DNA from 2 places in the Staphylococcus lloydii genome. Region 1 is predicted to be linked to the other one. Evidence: riboswitches for the same ligand, from Rfam matches in the RefSeq annotation. Region 1 holds a riboswitch; the other holds the start of a gene.
What was found. Region 1 has a riboswitch for thiamine pyrophosphate ahead of ISP08_RS01920 (thiamine phosphate synthase). Riboswitches for the same ligand answer to the same signal wherever they lie in the genome.
Positions count from the first base shown of each region.

Region 2: another riboswitch for thiamine pyrophosphate. It lies ahead of ISP08_RS08625 (ECF transporter S component); the one in region 1 lies ahead of ISP08_RS01920 (thiamine phosphate synthase).

Region 1 is NZ_CP064056.1:443,305-451,555, reverse strand. It holds gene ISP08_RS01945 (MFS transporter) at 1-1,088, opposite strand, end outside; gene ISP08_RS01940 (ThiF family adenylyltransferase) at 1,296-2,297, opposite strand; gene ISP08_RS01935 (thiazole synthase) at 2,294-3,061, opposite strand; gene thiS (sulfur carrier protein ThiS) at 3,063-3,263, opposite strand; gene thiO (glycine oxidase ThiO) at 3,247-4,365, opposite strand; gene ISP08_RS01920 (thiamine phosphate synthase) at 4,358-4,942, opposite strand; TPP riboswitch at 5,022-5,131, opposite strand; gene xylB (xylulokinase) at 5,223-6,731, opposite strand; gene ISP08_RS01910 (ArgE/DapE family deacylase) at 7,093-8,251, shown strand, end outside.
Region 2 is NZ_CP064056.1:1,770,137-1,778,387, forward strand. It holds gene ptsP (phosphoenolpyruvate--protein phosphotransferase) at 1-732, opposite strand, end outside; gene ISP08_RS08600 (phosphocarrier protein HPr) at 735-1,001, opposite strand; gene ISP08_RS08605 (DUF697 domain-containing protein) at 1,178-1,720, opposite strand; gene ISP08_RS08610 (class I SAM-dependent rRNA methyltransferase) at 1,778-2,947, opposite strand; gene auxA (lipoteichoic acid stability factor AuxA) at 3,157-4,446, opposite strand; gene graF (glycopeptide resistance-associated protein GraF) at 4,720-4,854, shown strand; TPP riboswitch at 4,936-5,036, shown strand; gene ISP08_RS08625 (ECF transporter S component) at 5,126-5,701, shown strand; gene ISP08_RS08630 (ABC transporter ATP-binding protein) at 5,714-7,120, shown strand; gene ISP08_RS08635 (energy-coupling factor transporter transmembrane component T family protein) at 7,113-7,919, shown strand; gene purD (phosphoribosylamine--glycine ligase) at 7,989-8,251, opposite strand, start outside.

The DNA of each region.
Region 1 (8,251 bases):
AGACCTGCACCTAAGTTTAATATTGCCATAGCTGGTCCTTTGTCTCCTTCACCTACAAGTGATGGTACTAATGCAGAAATTGGCACGAAGCCTGCTAAACACATACCCCATAAGAAGCCAACAAGTCCTACAACAAAGACATTGCCTGTAAATAAATCCGGTAAGAAGTATAAACCTAATGTAAATACGGCACAGCCTACGCCACCGATATAGCTAATTGTATTTTTCCAACCAATCTTGTCACTTAATGCACCAAAAATTAAATTAAAAATAATGTTTGCGATAAAGATAGTGCCCCAAATATTTAACCAAGTCGTTGTTTCAATCCCTCTTTTAGATAAATAAAGCGGTAAGAATAAAGGAAACGCATATTGTGCTGCTTGATTAATAATACGTACGATACACGCAATGGCAACTCGAGGTTCTCTATATAAAATAGAAATACCTGCGAAGATTTCTCTCATATGCTCTTTAGCGCCGCCTTCTCGTTCTTCTAATGAAAATTTATCTCTATTAACAAATACGGCAAGTACTGTTCCAATAAGCACCCAAATAATAGCAGTCCATAATGTACCGAAATAACCAATTTGCTTAATTGCAAATGAAGAATAAAATGAGCCTAATACACTTAATCCACCTGTAAAGACGAACCAGAACCAACCCACTGCTGCGCCTAAACGTTTTTGTGGAGAACGATAAGCGACCCAAACTAAGAATGAATATGCAAATAATGGATAACCAAAACCTCTAATTGCATATGTAGGAATCATTAAGCCAAATTGCTCTGAAGGTACTGCAATACCAGCAAAGACTGCATGTCCTATAATATATAAGGTTGTCCCTATTAACATAACTTTTCTAGGTCCAATAACTTCGACTAAGACCCCTGAAAGCCATGACCCTATTGCTATCGTAACACCATAACACGTCGTTAATGCTGCTGTTTGTTGTACCGATAAACCATGTTGTTGTAAATATGGACTTATCCAACCAAGTTCTAATCCATCACCCATCATAAAGATAAGCACGCCAATATATCCCCAAAGCAACGTCGGCGGCATACCCATTTTTTCTAATTTATTATGCATAAGTAACGACACCCCTTTACCTTTTACGTTTTAGAAAACGCTTTCATTTATTTCCTATATTCTATTTCATTTTTTCTTATAATGCAAATTTGTTTTTGTTTATTTTCATTTATTTTCGTTTTAATAGTTAATTATCTTTCACAATAAAAAAAGAGTGATAAGCTTATTCAGCTGCTTATCACTCTTTTTATAATTATCATTTTTCAATTATTTTAATTGCTTATTAAATTCTTCATATAATTGCTGCGCTGTTGAATCATCTTCAATGCCATGCACATTCATGCGACCATCTCGAAAGAGTGTACAATCCACATCTTTATATTGAATTAACTTAGCAAATGCATTTTCCTTAATAATATGGCCTGGGAAATACGTTGCATAATTAAATGCCTGTGTATTGAATCTAAATAAATATGCATTTCCACACATTGCTTCGATTTGACTAGTCTGACTCTTATTTAATACTTCATAATCGCCTTCTTTACATACATGACATTGGTCGTTTTTTAAGCTATCAATATTTATTGCTTGGTGTTTTAAATCAAACGTATCAATAGTAATTAACTTTCTTGAAAATCCTTCACCAGCGACATAACGCATTAATTCTGACACTTGTATACTAACGACTTGATTGATTACCGGTGGTAAGACGCCGTTGATGGCGCAACTTTCACCCGTACTGGGTATTGCTTGTAATAAACATTTTAAGCACGGCCCTTTATAATCGATAGCATACACAGTACCTTTGCTACCTACCGCTGCACCATAAATCCAAGGGATTTGTAATTTATGACAAGCTTCATTGATAAGGTATCTAATTTCAAAGTGATCCATGCCATCCATCACAATATCTGGATGGTGGTCACTTAATATTTTTTCAATATTTGTGGCAGTCAGTTCTTCATATAAAGTATTAATTTTTGTTGACGCATTAATTTTGTTTAATTTACTTTTTAATGCTTCAACTTTTGGTAACATTTGTTTGGCATCGTCTTCATCATACAATGCTTGTCTGTGTAAATTACTTAATTCTACAATATCCATATCAATAATAGATATTTCATGTACACCCATTCTCGTTAACATCTCTGCGATGTTACTTCCAAGCGCACCAGCTCCTAATATCATGACATGCATGGTCTGCAAGCAGTGTTGACCTTGTTCGCCAAAACGTTGATAACGCGTTTGACGATTATAACGATTTGTCATAAGAAGCCAATGCCTTCTACAGGGCTTGAAGCTTGTGCAGTATATTTAACTGGTATTCTCCCCGCTTCATAACTTAATCTACCAGCTTGGATGCCTAACTTCATAGCTTCGGCCATTTTAACAGGGTCTTGCGCACTTGAAATAGCTGTATTTAATAAGATGCCATCCGCACCCAGTTCCATCGCATGACATGCGTCTTTAGGAGAACCAATGCCCGCATCAACAATCACTGGGACGTCTACTTTCTCGATAATATAGCGTAGATTTAATGGGTTATTGATACCTCTACCCGTACCAATCGGTGATGCAAGTGGCATAACGGCATGTACGCCTAATTCTACAAGACGCTTCGCCAATACGACATCGTTAGAAACGTATGGACATACTGTGTAACCTTTTTCTAATAACACTTTACATGCTTCATACGTAGCTAACGGGTCAGGTAATAACGTTTCATCATCACCGATTACTTCTACTTTAATCATGTCACAAACGCCGGCATGATTAGCTATTTCCGCAATTCTAATTGCTTCTTCTGCCGTTTTGGCACCAGCTGTATTAGGGAAAGTAATATAATCTTGTAAATTTATATTTGCTAACGGATTAGGTAAATTTTTGTCGTATAAATTCATTCTTCTGACCGCAAAAGTTAATACCGAAGTTTCTGCAGCATTAATTGCCTTTGTTTGTATTGTTTCATTTTCAAATTTCCCAGTACCTAGTAATAATCTAGAATTTATTTCGAATTGTCCAATTTTAAACATATTAACCGCCTCCAACGAATTCTAATAGCTCTAATTTGTCATTTGCCGAAACAACTTGCGATGCAAATGTGTCTTGCTTGATTAACTTACTATTATGTTCAACAATGACGCGCTGTTCATCTATTTCTAGTTGCTGCAATACTTCTAATAACGTTAATTGTTCGCCAAATTTAAATGTGTCGCCGTTAATCATGACTTCCATTTAACACACATCCTTCTACAGTAAAATCATTTAGTATTTGTGGTTTCGTATCTGTAACAATCCATTTACTCATCAGTTCACCTACAATTGGTGATAATAGAATACCGTTTCGATAATGGCCAGTAATGACAAATAATCCTTTTTCAATTTCGTCCATAATCGGAATTTCATTGCCAATATGCGGACGAACGCCTGACCACTGCTTCAGTTTACGTGCATACTTCAGTTGAGGTATATGTCGCGTAGCACTTTCCATTAACCAATCTACACCACTTTGCGATACACCCACTGAATAGTCATCAAAATGACTTGTAGCGCCAATAAGCACTCTATTTTTATTTTTCGGTACTAAATAGCAACCATTCGTCATAAATATTGTTGACTGCAAATCTAAATCTTCTTGTTCCATCAATATGACTTCACCCTTAACGCCAGTTAATTGGCGTTCTTTTAATTGTGCTTGCAATAATTTATGACTCCACGCTCCACCTGCAACGACAACTTTCGGAGCGTAATAATCACCCTTATTTGTAATGACTTTATACATTCCTTTATCTTTTGTAATGGCTGTCACTTCTGTATGTCGTATACGTTCAACGTTGTTCTGTTCTAACGATTTATACAATGCTTTCGTATATTTATTTGCGTTTATTTGATGATCATTTGGAATATATAATGCCATGATGTCTTCAATATTTAGATTATTACTCGTTAAGCGATGCGCTTCTTGTTGTTCTAATAGTCTTACATTAGGATTAACATTTGCTAGAAAATTATATTGTGCTATCACTTTGTCATTGTCTTTAGGTTCATATGCTAATTTGATTAATCCTGTTTCTTTATATTCAATATCACTTCCAACTTCCGATAGAAGTTGTTCATTCAAGTGTTTAAAATACTGCTGAGATTTCAAAGCCAAACGATAAGTCGGACTATCGTTAGAAAACTCATTTTGTGCGCCTAACATCCCTCCCGCCTTATAAGAAGCATGCATACCGTCTATATCTCTATCAATGATGCCGATATTCAACTGATTATGCTTTAAATTACGTGCGACAGACATGCCCATGACGCCAGAACCGATAATGAGTACATCAAACATAATTTGACCACTCCTCTGTAAATTTTCGTAAAGTTTGGTTATCACTGTCATAAAATAATGAAATGCCAGCAACCCCAGCAAAACCTGCCGGCAATTGTGATAAAGTACGTCTATTCACCCCACCTAGTGCAATAACTTTAATTTCTTTGCTCAGCACTTGCCTAATTTCGCGTTGCGACCTTGGTTCTTGATTCGGTTTGGATGACGTACGGAAAACATGACCAAACAATACATAATCACAATGCTGTTGTTGTGCATAAATAACACTTTCTTCACTGTGAGTAGACATACTTACTATCGCTTGAGGATGTTGAGTTTTAAAATTTTTTAGGGCGCTATGATATTCACTGAAATGAATAGAAGTCATAGCACAAGCAATAAATACGTCTACATTGCTATGCACAGTTAATTTGTCTTTACTAATACCGTGTTTAATGGCTCTTGTTATCCAATCAATAAGCTGAGGCGTTGTCATTGGGGTGCGTATAATTAAGTGATCATAATATTCTAAAATAGCTTTGTAATGTTCAATATCTAGTTGATTCAATATTTTGTATGGTGTGATAGCTACAAACAACGGGTTTCACCTCTATATAAATAAAAAAACGTTATTTTTCTGGATAGAAAAATAACGTTTATACTCAAATATAAAAATCGTCTAAGTAACGCCACTTTCCTACGCCAGTATGAACTGGATCAGGTTCCGGGAATTTCGAAATGACGATTTCGATCTCAGCCTTTTGTAAAGGCACTTCCAGTGGTCTATATAAAATTGTTAATGTTTGGTTTGTGAAAATCAATGAATCAATAATGTTAATGTAACTCAAGTTTTTAGAAATTGCAAACTACTTTGTAAATTAATTATGCGTGCTTTGTTTAGTTAACTCAACTAACTTTTTAGTAAGAGGCTGCGTTTGATTATAAACTGCTTTATATACTTCAAAGTAGCTTTGGTAAGCTACATGCCGCTCTTTATTTGGCTCAAAGACTTGTTCTTTATGGATAAATTGTTCCACACATGCGCCGATGTCTTCGTACCATTTCAAACCCGTAGCAGCTATCATTGCTGCACCCATAGATGGTCCTTCTTCATGTTTTAATTTATATACTTTTGCATTAAATATATCCGCTTGCAATTGTAACCAAAATTCACTTTTCGCACCGCCGCCAATAGCTACAACTTCATTTATCTGCTTACCTTGCGTGCGCAAATATGCTATGGACTCGTATAATGAGTAAGTAACTCCTTCTACAACTGCACGAGCCATATCACCAAGTGAATGCATGCCACTTAATCCAATAAAACTACCTCGAATATTAGCATCTCCATGTGGCGTACGTTCACCCGCTAGATAAGGTGCAAAAATCAGTCCTTGTGCACCAATTTTAGATTGTTCGGCATATGACATAAGTTCATCAAATGAGTCGTTTTGTGCACACTGATTTTTAAACCAATTCAAACTATAGCCAGCCGAGAGCGTCACACCCATAGCATAAGATAAATTATTCACAGCATGCTTAAACATATGAATATTATTACCATATTCGGCATCTTGCTTTGATTCACAGGACAATATTACACCTGATGTTCCAATGCTACATAGCGATTGATTAGGTTCAATGACGCCTGCCCCAATTGCGCCACAAGCATTATCACCACCACCTGCAAATACTGCAACTTTATTTGAAATGCCTAGCTTTTCAGCAATCGACTGTTTCAAAAATCCTACTTGCGTATCCGAAGTAACCAGTGGTGGATAAATATTCGTAATACCAAATTGTCTACCTACATCTTCTGACCATTCATTTGTCGATGGATCTAATAACAACGTACTCGACGCATCGGACAATTCCATATTGATCGCACCTGTTAATTTGAAACGCACGTAGTCTTTAGGCAATAAAAATACTTTCGTCTTAGACCAATGGGCTGGTTCGTGTTGCTTTAGCCACATCAATTTAGTCAACGTAAACCCTTCTAACACTGGATTACCCAACACAATTTCACCTAGTCGGGATTTAATCATTTCGCATTGGGCGGTAGAACGTGTATCGTTCCACAATATTGCTGGTCTAATCACTTTGTATTCATTGTCCAATACAATTAAACCATGCATTTGACCAGAAAATGATATGCCGTTTATTTCAAAATCAGAGTGATTTTGTTTCAAATTATTTATAACGTTGTTCATCGTTTCAATCGTTACTGAAACCCATTCATCGGGATTTTGTTCACTATAACCAGGATAAGCATGTTGAATTGTTAACGGCGAACTCGCAGAAGCAATTATCTTACCTCTGTCATTAACTGCTAAGGACTTGATTGAGCTCGTCCCAACATCAATGCCTAATACTAATCTTTCCACATTAATTTTTCCTTTCTCAACTCAACACCTTAAATCCATTAATACATCATTAACATATTTTTGACAAGCCCTTTCTTTTACTAATTAAATACATTGTTTTACAACTTGATATCGTTTGTATTTTGGCCATCGGCTAAGACTACTGGACGTCTAAAAACCTGTATTAACAATATTTCAGACAATTGTTTTAACACATCCTATGCACTCTCTTTATATTTCAAAATGGCCAATTCACTCTAATAAAAGTTAACTAATAATATTAAATATGAAAACAAATTTAATTCATTATCAAAACGCTTTGCTTATCAAATTAATTAGAGAGGTGTATACTTTGTATAGTTTGTCAAAGGAGTGGTATAACATGAGTACATTTTCTAACGAAGAAAAAGTACAGATTTTATCAGATATTGTGGAAATTAACACAGTTAATGATAATGAACTTGAGGTTTGTAAATATCTTCAAAATCTTTTCCAAAAACACGGCATTGAATCTACAATCGACCAAGTCGATGAACGTCGTGCAAATTTAATCGCTGAAATTGGTGACCAAGGCCCCGTCATTGGCATTTCAGGTCACATGGATGTTGTGTCTGAAGGCGACCGTTCACAATGGTCATATGAACCATTTAAATTAACTGAAGATAATGGTTTTTTATATGGTAGAGGCGCCGCAGATATGAAATCTGGCTTAGCTGCATTAGCAATTTCACTTATCGATATTCACAATAGTAATGCATTAACTAATGGTAAAATTAGATTTTTAGCCACTACCGGTGAAGAAATGGAACAATTAGGTTCACAAAGCTTATACGAAAAAGGTTATATGGACGATGTTGAAGCACTTGTCATTGCCGAACCTTGTCAAGATATGCTCGTATATGCACATAAAGGCTCAATGGATTATCGCATTAAATCTAATGGCGTATCAGCGCATAGTTCTATGCCAATTATAGGTAAAAATGCAATCACACCATTACTTAAATTTATTCAAGATATTGATGATGCTGCACAACAAATTTCTAGAGACGTTAAAGGGGAAGCATTTGATTTCTCTAACTTAATTTCCAATTTTAATAAAACATTACCAAACAACGTTACTAAAGACGATGTTGAAGATGTGTTAAGTGGTTTAGTAATAAGCAATACATTAATTAACGGTGGCGTACAAGTCAATTCAGTACCTGAGTCAGCTACTGCCGACTTTAATATTCGTACTATACCTGAATATGATAACAATCAAGTTAAATCACTATTCAATGAAACTTTATCTAAACACAATGAAAATGGCGGTTCTTTAGAAAGTGATCTTTATTTAGATTTAGACCCTGTATTAACAACAGGTAAAAACTCATTAATCGATACTGCTAAATCAATTGGTGATCGTTTGTTCAATAGAGACTTCATCGCGTCACCTACAGTTGCTGTAACAGACGCATCTAATTTACTAAAAAGCAAAGATGAATCTTTCCCACTATTAGTATTTGGACCTGGTGAAAACCCTCACCAATTAGACGAATGTG
Region 2 (8,251 bases), 1.2 Mb from region 1:
ACGTTTATTTTGATAAGCGATAACTTCGTCATCAGTAGGATTAACAATAACTTCCCCAGTTAAACCGTCAACGACTATCATATCACCTTGTTGAACTTCATCAGTGATTGATTTAGTACCTACAACAGCAGCAATTTCCAAAGAACGACTCATAATAGCAGAGTGTGAAGTTCTGCCACCAATATTAGTAACAAAACCTTGTACAAATTCTTTATTTAATTGCGCAGTGTCTGAAGGTGTTAAATCATTACCAATTATAACAACGCTTTCATCAATCATACTAGGGTTTGGTAATTCAACGCCTAATAAGTTTGCTAAAATTCGTTTTCTCACATCGCGAATATCTGCAGCACGTTCTTTCATGTATTCATTGTCCATGCCTTCAAAGATAGCGATAAATTGGTCTGTAACTTCAGTTAACGCTGTAGGTGCATTAACCTGGTCATTTTTAATTTTGTCTTCGATTGGTTGAATTAACTCTGGATCATCTAAAACTAATAAGTGCGCGTCAAAAATAGCTGCTTTATCAGCACCTAAATTTTGTTCAGCATTATTTCTAATTTTAGTTAATTCAATTTTAGATGTATTGATAGCCTTTTGAAATTTTTCTACTTCAGCAGATGCATCAGCAATCTTCTCATTGTCGAATGATAAGTCTGGCTCAACTAGTAAATAAGCCTTAGCTATTGCCACACCATCAGAAGCAGCAATCCCCTTAATATAATTAGTCATAATTATTCAGTAAGTCCTTCTTTAGATAATACTTCTGTAATTGCATCAATTGCTTCTGCTTCATCGCTACCATCTACATAAATTGTGATTTCAGCATCTTTACCTACACCTAAACTCATAACACCCATAATAGATTTTAAGTTTACTTTTTTGCTATTGTATTCTAATTGAATATCAGAATCGAATTTTGAAGCAGTTTGTACAAGCATCGTTGCTGGACGTGCGTGAATACCTGTTTCATCAATAATTACGTAAGATTTTTGTTCCATATGTGTAAATCTCCTTCATATAGTTAGAATTGTTAGTTTATTATAAAACTTAACATAGTTTTATACGTTTACATTACCAAAAAAATTATATAAATTCAATTCGTTAAGCCCTAGACATGATAATAATCAGCGATTATTTCCCTGTTTTTTGAAAGCGCTACGACTTAAAAATTTCTTTATATTATTGAGCGAATTACTTTTTCGCATTTTTCTACGTGATCTTGCCCTATTTTTTTCATGAAATAATAACTAATTGACGCAGATATAGCTTGCCCTACTATAGGGAACCACTTTGTTTGTTTAGCAGCTGTACGTTTAGCCACATCTCTAATTACTACTTTCAATAAGGTACTAGACACTTTTCTACCAACGAATTGGCTCCCTTGAATTGCAGCAGCCGTATAAATACGTTCTTTTACATCATCACCTAAATTATTAACTTGCTTATGATCAACACCATAAATTTTATTAATATCTTCAATAATGTCTCTCATTAACTTCAAGTCCACACCAAAATCTAAACCTGGTATTGGTACAATGCTGACACTAGACGATAATATAGCTTTTTTTCTAATTAGTGCTTCTGCACGTTCTCTACGATTTGCAATTTCGTCATTAGTTGTTGGTAAATTATTTTTAGCATCAATTTCTTCAATATTTAATACTTTATTACCGAATTTATTAGTTAATTTATTTGTAACTTTATTTTTAATTCCCATTTTAATCTACTCCTCCATTTGTGCGCTTAATAATTTAAATACCCTTTTTTCAATAAATTATTTAATTTGCAAGAAGATAGCTTTTAAATATTTGGAAGGTTTGTAATGTGGATGTGTTTTGAAATCTTTAGGCAATCCCATGACTTCTATCAATTCATAATCTACATCGGCATTATCCAATGTATCATTAATTACTTTTTTAAATGCTTTGAGTGAGAATGTACTATTGTTCGTGCACAATAACAGATTGCCGTCTGGACCTAAAATATCTAATGCACCTAAAATTAACTTGTCATAATCTTTTGTAACAGAAAATGTTTTCTTTTTATTTCTAGCAAAACTTGGTGGATCGATTACAATCGTATCGTAAAAATGATCGTGACGACGTGCATAATTAAAGAAGTCAAAAGTATCCATTACATAAATATATTGAGATTTAGGATCAATGCCATTCAAACCAAAATTATCTTCTGTAAGACCACGTGAACGATTAGCTAAATCAACGCTCGTAGTACTATTAGCTTCATTAGCAGCTACAACTGAAAACGCACCTGTATAACTAAATAAATTTAAAACATCACGTTCTGTTGAGAATTTGTCTCTTAACTTTTTACGTACTTCTTTTTGGTCTAAAAAGATACCAGTCATTAAGCCATCATCTAAATTCACATTGTAAAAAGTATTGTTTTCTTCAATTACAATTGGGAATTCTGGAGCTTCACCCGTGACATAACCACCCGTTAACGTTTCATCTTTAAAACGCATTTTTTCATATATAGACGTATATTCAAATACCGCTTCAATTGCTTTCAATATTAAATATCTAAATTTGTAAATTCCTTTTGAATACCATTGAATTAAAAGATGACCGTTATAATTATCAATAGTTAAACCACCAACGCCATCACCTTCACTATTAAACAATCTAAATGCAGAAGTACCATCTAAATTATAAAAATAAGTCCTTTCTTCGTTTGCAATGTGAAATAAACGTTCAAAGTAAGACGCATTTATCTCTTCTTCTTTATCATAACTTAGTACCCAACCTATACCTTTATGTTGTCTACCAACATAACACGTTGCAATATACTCCTCTTTATTTGTCACTAAATAAAATAAATCCCCTTCTTTTAAATGGTCATGTGCGTATATATCGTCTTCTTCAATTAATGGATATTGATTATTATATTTAGTTTCTTTTCCTCTATTTAAAGTGGCTGTTTTCATAATTTGCCGACCTTTCTTTATATATAGTTTATAGCGCTTTTTATTTTAACATGTTGTTTACACTGTAGCACATCACAAATGTGAATATTTAATCTCTTAATTTCTACTAAAATGTAGCGTTTGTAACAACTTATAAACTTTAAAACACAAAAAAATACAACTTAATGGCCTCAATTACAAAACCATTAAGTTGCATTAATCTAATTATTTTAATGTCTTAGTTTGATTACAAATGAAACGATAACCGCAATTAACATGATAAATAGAATTGGCGTAATGAAAATAGATAACAACAATCCGTGAACCATGATATTTACAAATTCTGTAAGTAATTTAAAGAACAGCAAACTAATCATAAATAGCTGTAAATAATAAAATTTATCGCGTAAGAAATTAGTGAGTGTAGTTAAAATGTAAATAATAATTACAAACATTAATAATAGTAGTGTCACCCATTCAATCACATATTGTGTTTGAGAAATTTCCCATTCACCTGATACGAATAAACTATTTCTATTATTAAATTCAATCAATGTAAAGAATAATAGAACCGCACCACAAAATAATTCAACGTATGCAGTCTTCAACCATTTAGGCTTCTTCATCCAATTTGGTACGTCATCTTCTTGAATATCTATAATTTCTTTCCATTTGTTAATAAATTTATCTTTCTTATCACGCAATTTCTGTAAGTCAACACTTCTACGTGTTTTACGCGTAAATTCAGTTGTTCTATCTTGTAAGTTTTTCCAATGTTCTTTTGTTTGATTTGTCATAGAATCTTTACTCATGCGAGAAAGTTCTGGCTCTTCTTCACCTAATTCTTGTTTAGTAAGTGGAAGTGATCTTCTTAAAAACAAGAAATTCCATATAGACATTTGTCCTAATATCCACATGATTAAAAAGAATGTATTAATACTTAAGATATCTATTGGTAAAATTTCATCGCTGTCTATACGACTGTATAGTACAATTTGCGTCAATAGATAAACAATGCCATAACTAAAAATTATCCATAGATAGTGATACTTGCGATGATTAGGATTCAATTCGTCTTTATAAACGATATATCCTATATGAATAGCGAATGGCACTATAAATAATACCGCAAAGAAGCTATAAATTTGTGTCATTAAAATGATTGTTATTAGGAAGTATAAAATTCCTACTACTAAGAAGAATATGGAAATATCATAATCATATTTAGTCGTACGATATAATGTAAAACCTAAATAAATAACTAAAGCACCAAATAGAATTATTATAATGGCACTAACAACTGGGAAACTACCTATATAATTACTCGTCACCCTAATAATTTCACCGAAAAATGCATTAATAAAGTCCCAAACATTATGAATATGTAATTCTATCTTATCTTTACCATTAAGTTTATTAATTAATGATAGATTAAGTAATATAATGACACTTATCAAAATCGACACTATACCAATTACATAGCTATATAATATTTCGGCGTGTTTTTTCAAAAACGACATACCATTCACCTCAAAGTTATTATAAACGAACTTAAGAATCTTGTCTTTAATTAAACCGATAAATAAGTCTATAGTATGATATAAAATACACACACATTAAACTTTCCACAGTTTGTTTTATTTTAAACAAACTTCAATTAGTTAAGAATACCTTATTTATACGATTTCTTGCAATAGTAATATAATTAATTTGTTTTAAATCTTGTGAACGAGGTAAACACATCTGTATAACAACTTTATATAGTAAAACGCTAAAATAAGGAGTGGTTACCTATGAGTAAAGAAGAAATGCACAAAGACGCAGCTGAACAAGCTAAAAATGCTGAAAATGAACTAAAAGATAAAAAAGAAAATGGTTCTGATAATCACGAAGAAACAAAGAAAAACGTTCAAGATTTATTTGAATAAGGATGTAAGATGTCAAATTTCTACTTACAGTCTTGACAAACTATATTAAAAGGCATACATTAAGGTTAAATTAAAACTTAATATACGCACTAGGGGTGTTTTGTAACTGAGATGAGGATTGCCTCAAACCCTTTGAACCTGATCTAGATGAGACTAGCGTAGGAAAGTGTACAATTATAATTATTAATTCATTAATTTTTTTGTATAATTATGCCTATAATTACGCACAACTTCTAGAGAGGTTGTGCGTTTTTTTATGGAGGAATGTTACATGTCAAAAGGTTTAAAACTATCAGAAATACTAGTCACAATACTTATTGCTATCGTTTTTGCAATTATCTATAATATTTGGAATTTCGTGTATAAAGCATTTCAAGTATCTGGACTTCATATAGAAGAAATTACTTATGGCGCTTGGTTTATGGCAGCTGTAGTGGCCTACCTTATTATTCCCAAAGCAGGTATTGCCTTATTAGCCGAATTTGCTGCCGGTGCTGGTGAAACTATTATTATGGGTCGTTTCGATATCGCTACAATGATTTACGCTTTCGTTCAAGGTTTAGCCTGTGAAATTATATTTGCAATTTTTAGATATAAATCCCGAAAAGCTATCGTCGCAATTTTAGCAGGGTTATTAACTGCTATCTCAACGTTACCGTTAGACTTTGCTTATGGTTACTTAGCATCGCTAACAAGTTGGAACTTAACACTTTACATTGTTTTTCGTTTGTTAGGCGGTATATTAGTTGCTGGCCTACTCTCTTACTATATAGTTAAGGCACTCGATCAAACAGGTGTTACGAGATTATTTAGACCCTCATCAAAAGAAGATTACGATAATTTATAAGGAGCGTTGTATGTGTTAGTAGCAAAAAATTTACGCCTAAAATACCCAAACGCCAATAAAAAGATTTTTGATGGGTTGGATATTACAATTAAAGAACAAGAAAAAGTCCTATTACTAGGACCCTCAGGGTCAGGTAAGAGTACTTTGTTAAATGTACTTAGCGGCATAGTACCTGAATTGATAGAACTACCATTAAAATATGATCAATTAGATAGAGATGTAAATAGTGGTGTTATTTTTCAAGACCCTGATACACAATTTTGTATGCCAAAAGTCTATGAAGAACTCGCTTTTATTTTAGAAAATAGACAAGTACCGAGAGAACAAATGGATGAAGAGATATCGAAAGCCTTGCAATCTGTTGGTTTGTCTGTAAATAAAGACCAATATGTAAACCAATTAAGTGGTGGTATGAAACAAAAATTGGCAATTGCAGAAACGTTGTTACAAAATGCCAACACATTATTTCTAGACGAACCTACTGCAATGTTAGACGTTGAAGCGACAGAAGCGCTTTGGTCAAAAATTAAGTCATTGTGGACTAATCAAACCGTACTCATTGTCGAACATAAAGTAGCTCATATTTGGGAACACATTGATAGAGTCATTTTATTCGATTATGACGGCAATATTATTGCAGATGAACAACCGCAATCAATATTAACTAACTATGAACATCTACTAACCGAATATGGAGTTTGGCATCCTAAAGCCTGGGATTATGCACCTCAACCTATCAAACAACATACAGTAGAAAAGACAGACTACCAACTTCGGCTCGAGCAATGCACGATAAAAAGAGACAAACGCGCGTTGATTAAAATCAATGAATTAACGATAAATCAAGGTGAATGGATTACAATTACTGGGGCTAACGGAAGTGGGAAAACATCTTTATTAGAATCTTTAATGCAACTTATTCAATATGAAGGAACTATGTATTTTAACAATAAAATTATCCGTAAGATAAAAGATATTGCACACCATGCCTTTTTAGTTTATCAAAATCCTGAATTACAATTTATCACTAACTCTGTTTATGATGAAATATATGTACAATATTCAAACTATAGCGATACTGAAGCGCAGCAGAAAACAGAAGCAATGTTACACGAGCTGAATTTAACTGAAGTTAAACATCAACACCCTTTTGAACTTTCTGTAGGACAAAAAAGACGTTTAAGCGTTGCTACCGCATTAAGTTCTGAGGCTGAAATCATCTTATTAGATGAACCTACTTTCGGTTTAGATAGCCATAATACATTTAATCTTATCAAATTGTTTCAAGAACGTATTAACAAAGGACAAACTATCGTTATGGTTACGCATGATTCTGAAATTATAAAACGCTATTCTACACGAAGAATACACGTAGAAAATAAACAACTCGTAGAAATGTTAGGTGAAGCACATGTTTGATTTATGGAAAACACGATACACCTTCTTAGATGATGTTAATATTATTACGAAATTGGCACTATCAGTATTATTATTTTTCTTAGTAATATTAATTCACCAATTTGATTTAATGATTTACTTGGCGTTACTTACGGTTTTATTTTTATTGATTTTTAGTGGTATCAAATTAAGAGTCACATTTATATTTATACTCTTCACAATGCTATTCAGTATAGTGTCGGCACTATTTATGATTTTTTATGGTAATGGTACGCATATGTTATTTAAACTCGGCTTCATTCAAATTTCTATAGAAAGCTTAATTAGAGGACTACATCTTTCGTTAAGAACGATGACCGTCTCATTCTTTGGTTTGTTAGTCGTATTCTCTTCGCAAATCGTGATGATTTTTTATAGTTTAATGCAGCACTTAAAAGTTAAGCCCAAGTTCGCATATGCTTTTATGGCAGCAGTAAGAATGGTGCCTCTTATGTTAAGTTCATTTGTACAATTGAGAAGAACGTTAAAAATGCGTTATCAAATGATACCTTCAAAAAACTACAAAGGATTAAATCGTTTTAAACATTTATTAATTCCTATGCTAAGTCAAAATATTAGAAAAGCACATCAACTTTCAGTAGCTATGGAGAAAAAAGGCTTTAAAGATGGTCCACGTACGTATTATTATTATGTTCCATTTTCATATAAGGATATTATTTTAATCGTCGTGATGATTGTGTTAGTAGCTTTAGCCTTTGTATTGGCACACTTCATACCTATTACTAGCATTGATGACGTAAGAGTTAATAATATTTATTAATGCCTCATATAAATAGCAAAAACGTCAATTTCTATCTTAATCAGATAAAAATTGACGTTTATTTTTACTTTATTTTATCGCTTTATTGCTTATATCATTTCTATAGTATAAAGCATCACTTTCAATGTTTCTTACAAGATTGTATGCTTGCTGCTTCGCTTTTTCGATATTTTCACCTTGTCCTACAGCTAATATAACTCTCCCACCGCTTGTTACATAATCATCATTTTGTAGCGTAAGGCCACTTACAAAATAATTACCATTTAAAGTGAAGCCTGCAACGCGCTCCCCTTTTTCGTATGTACCTGGATATCCTTTCGAAGCCAACATTA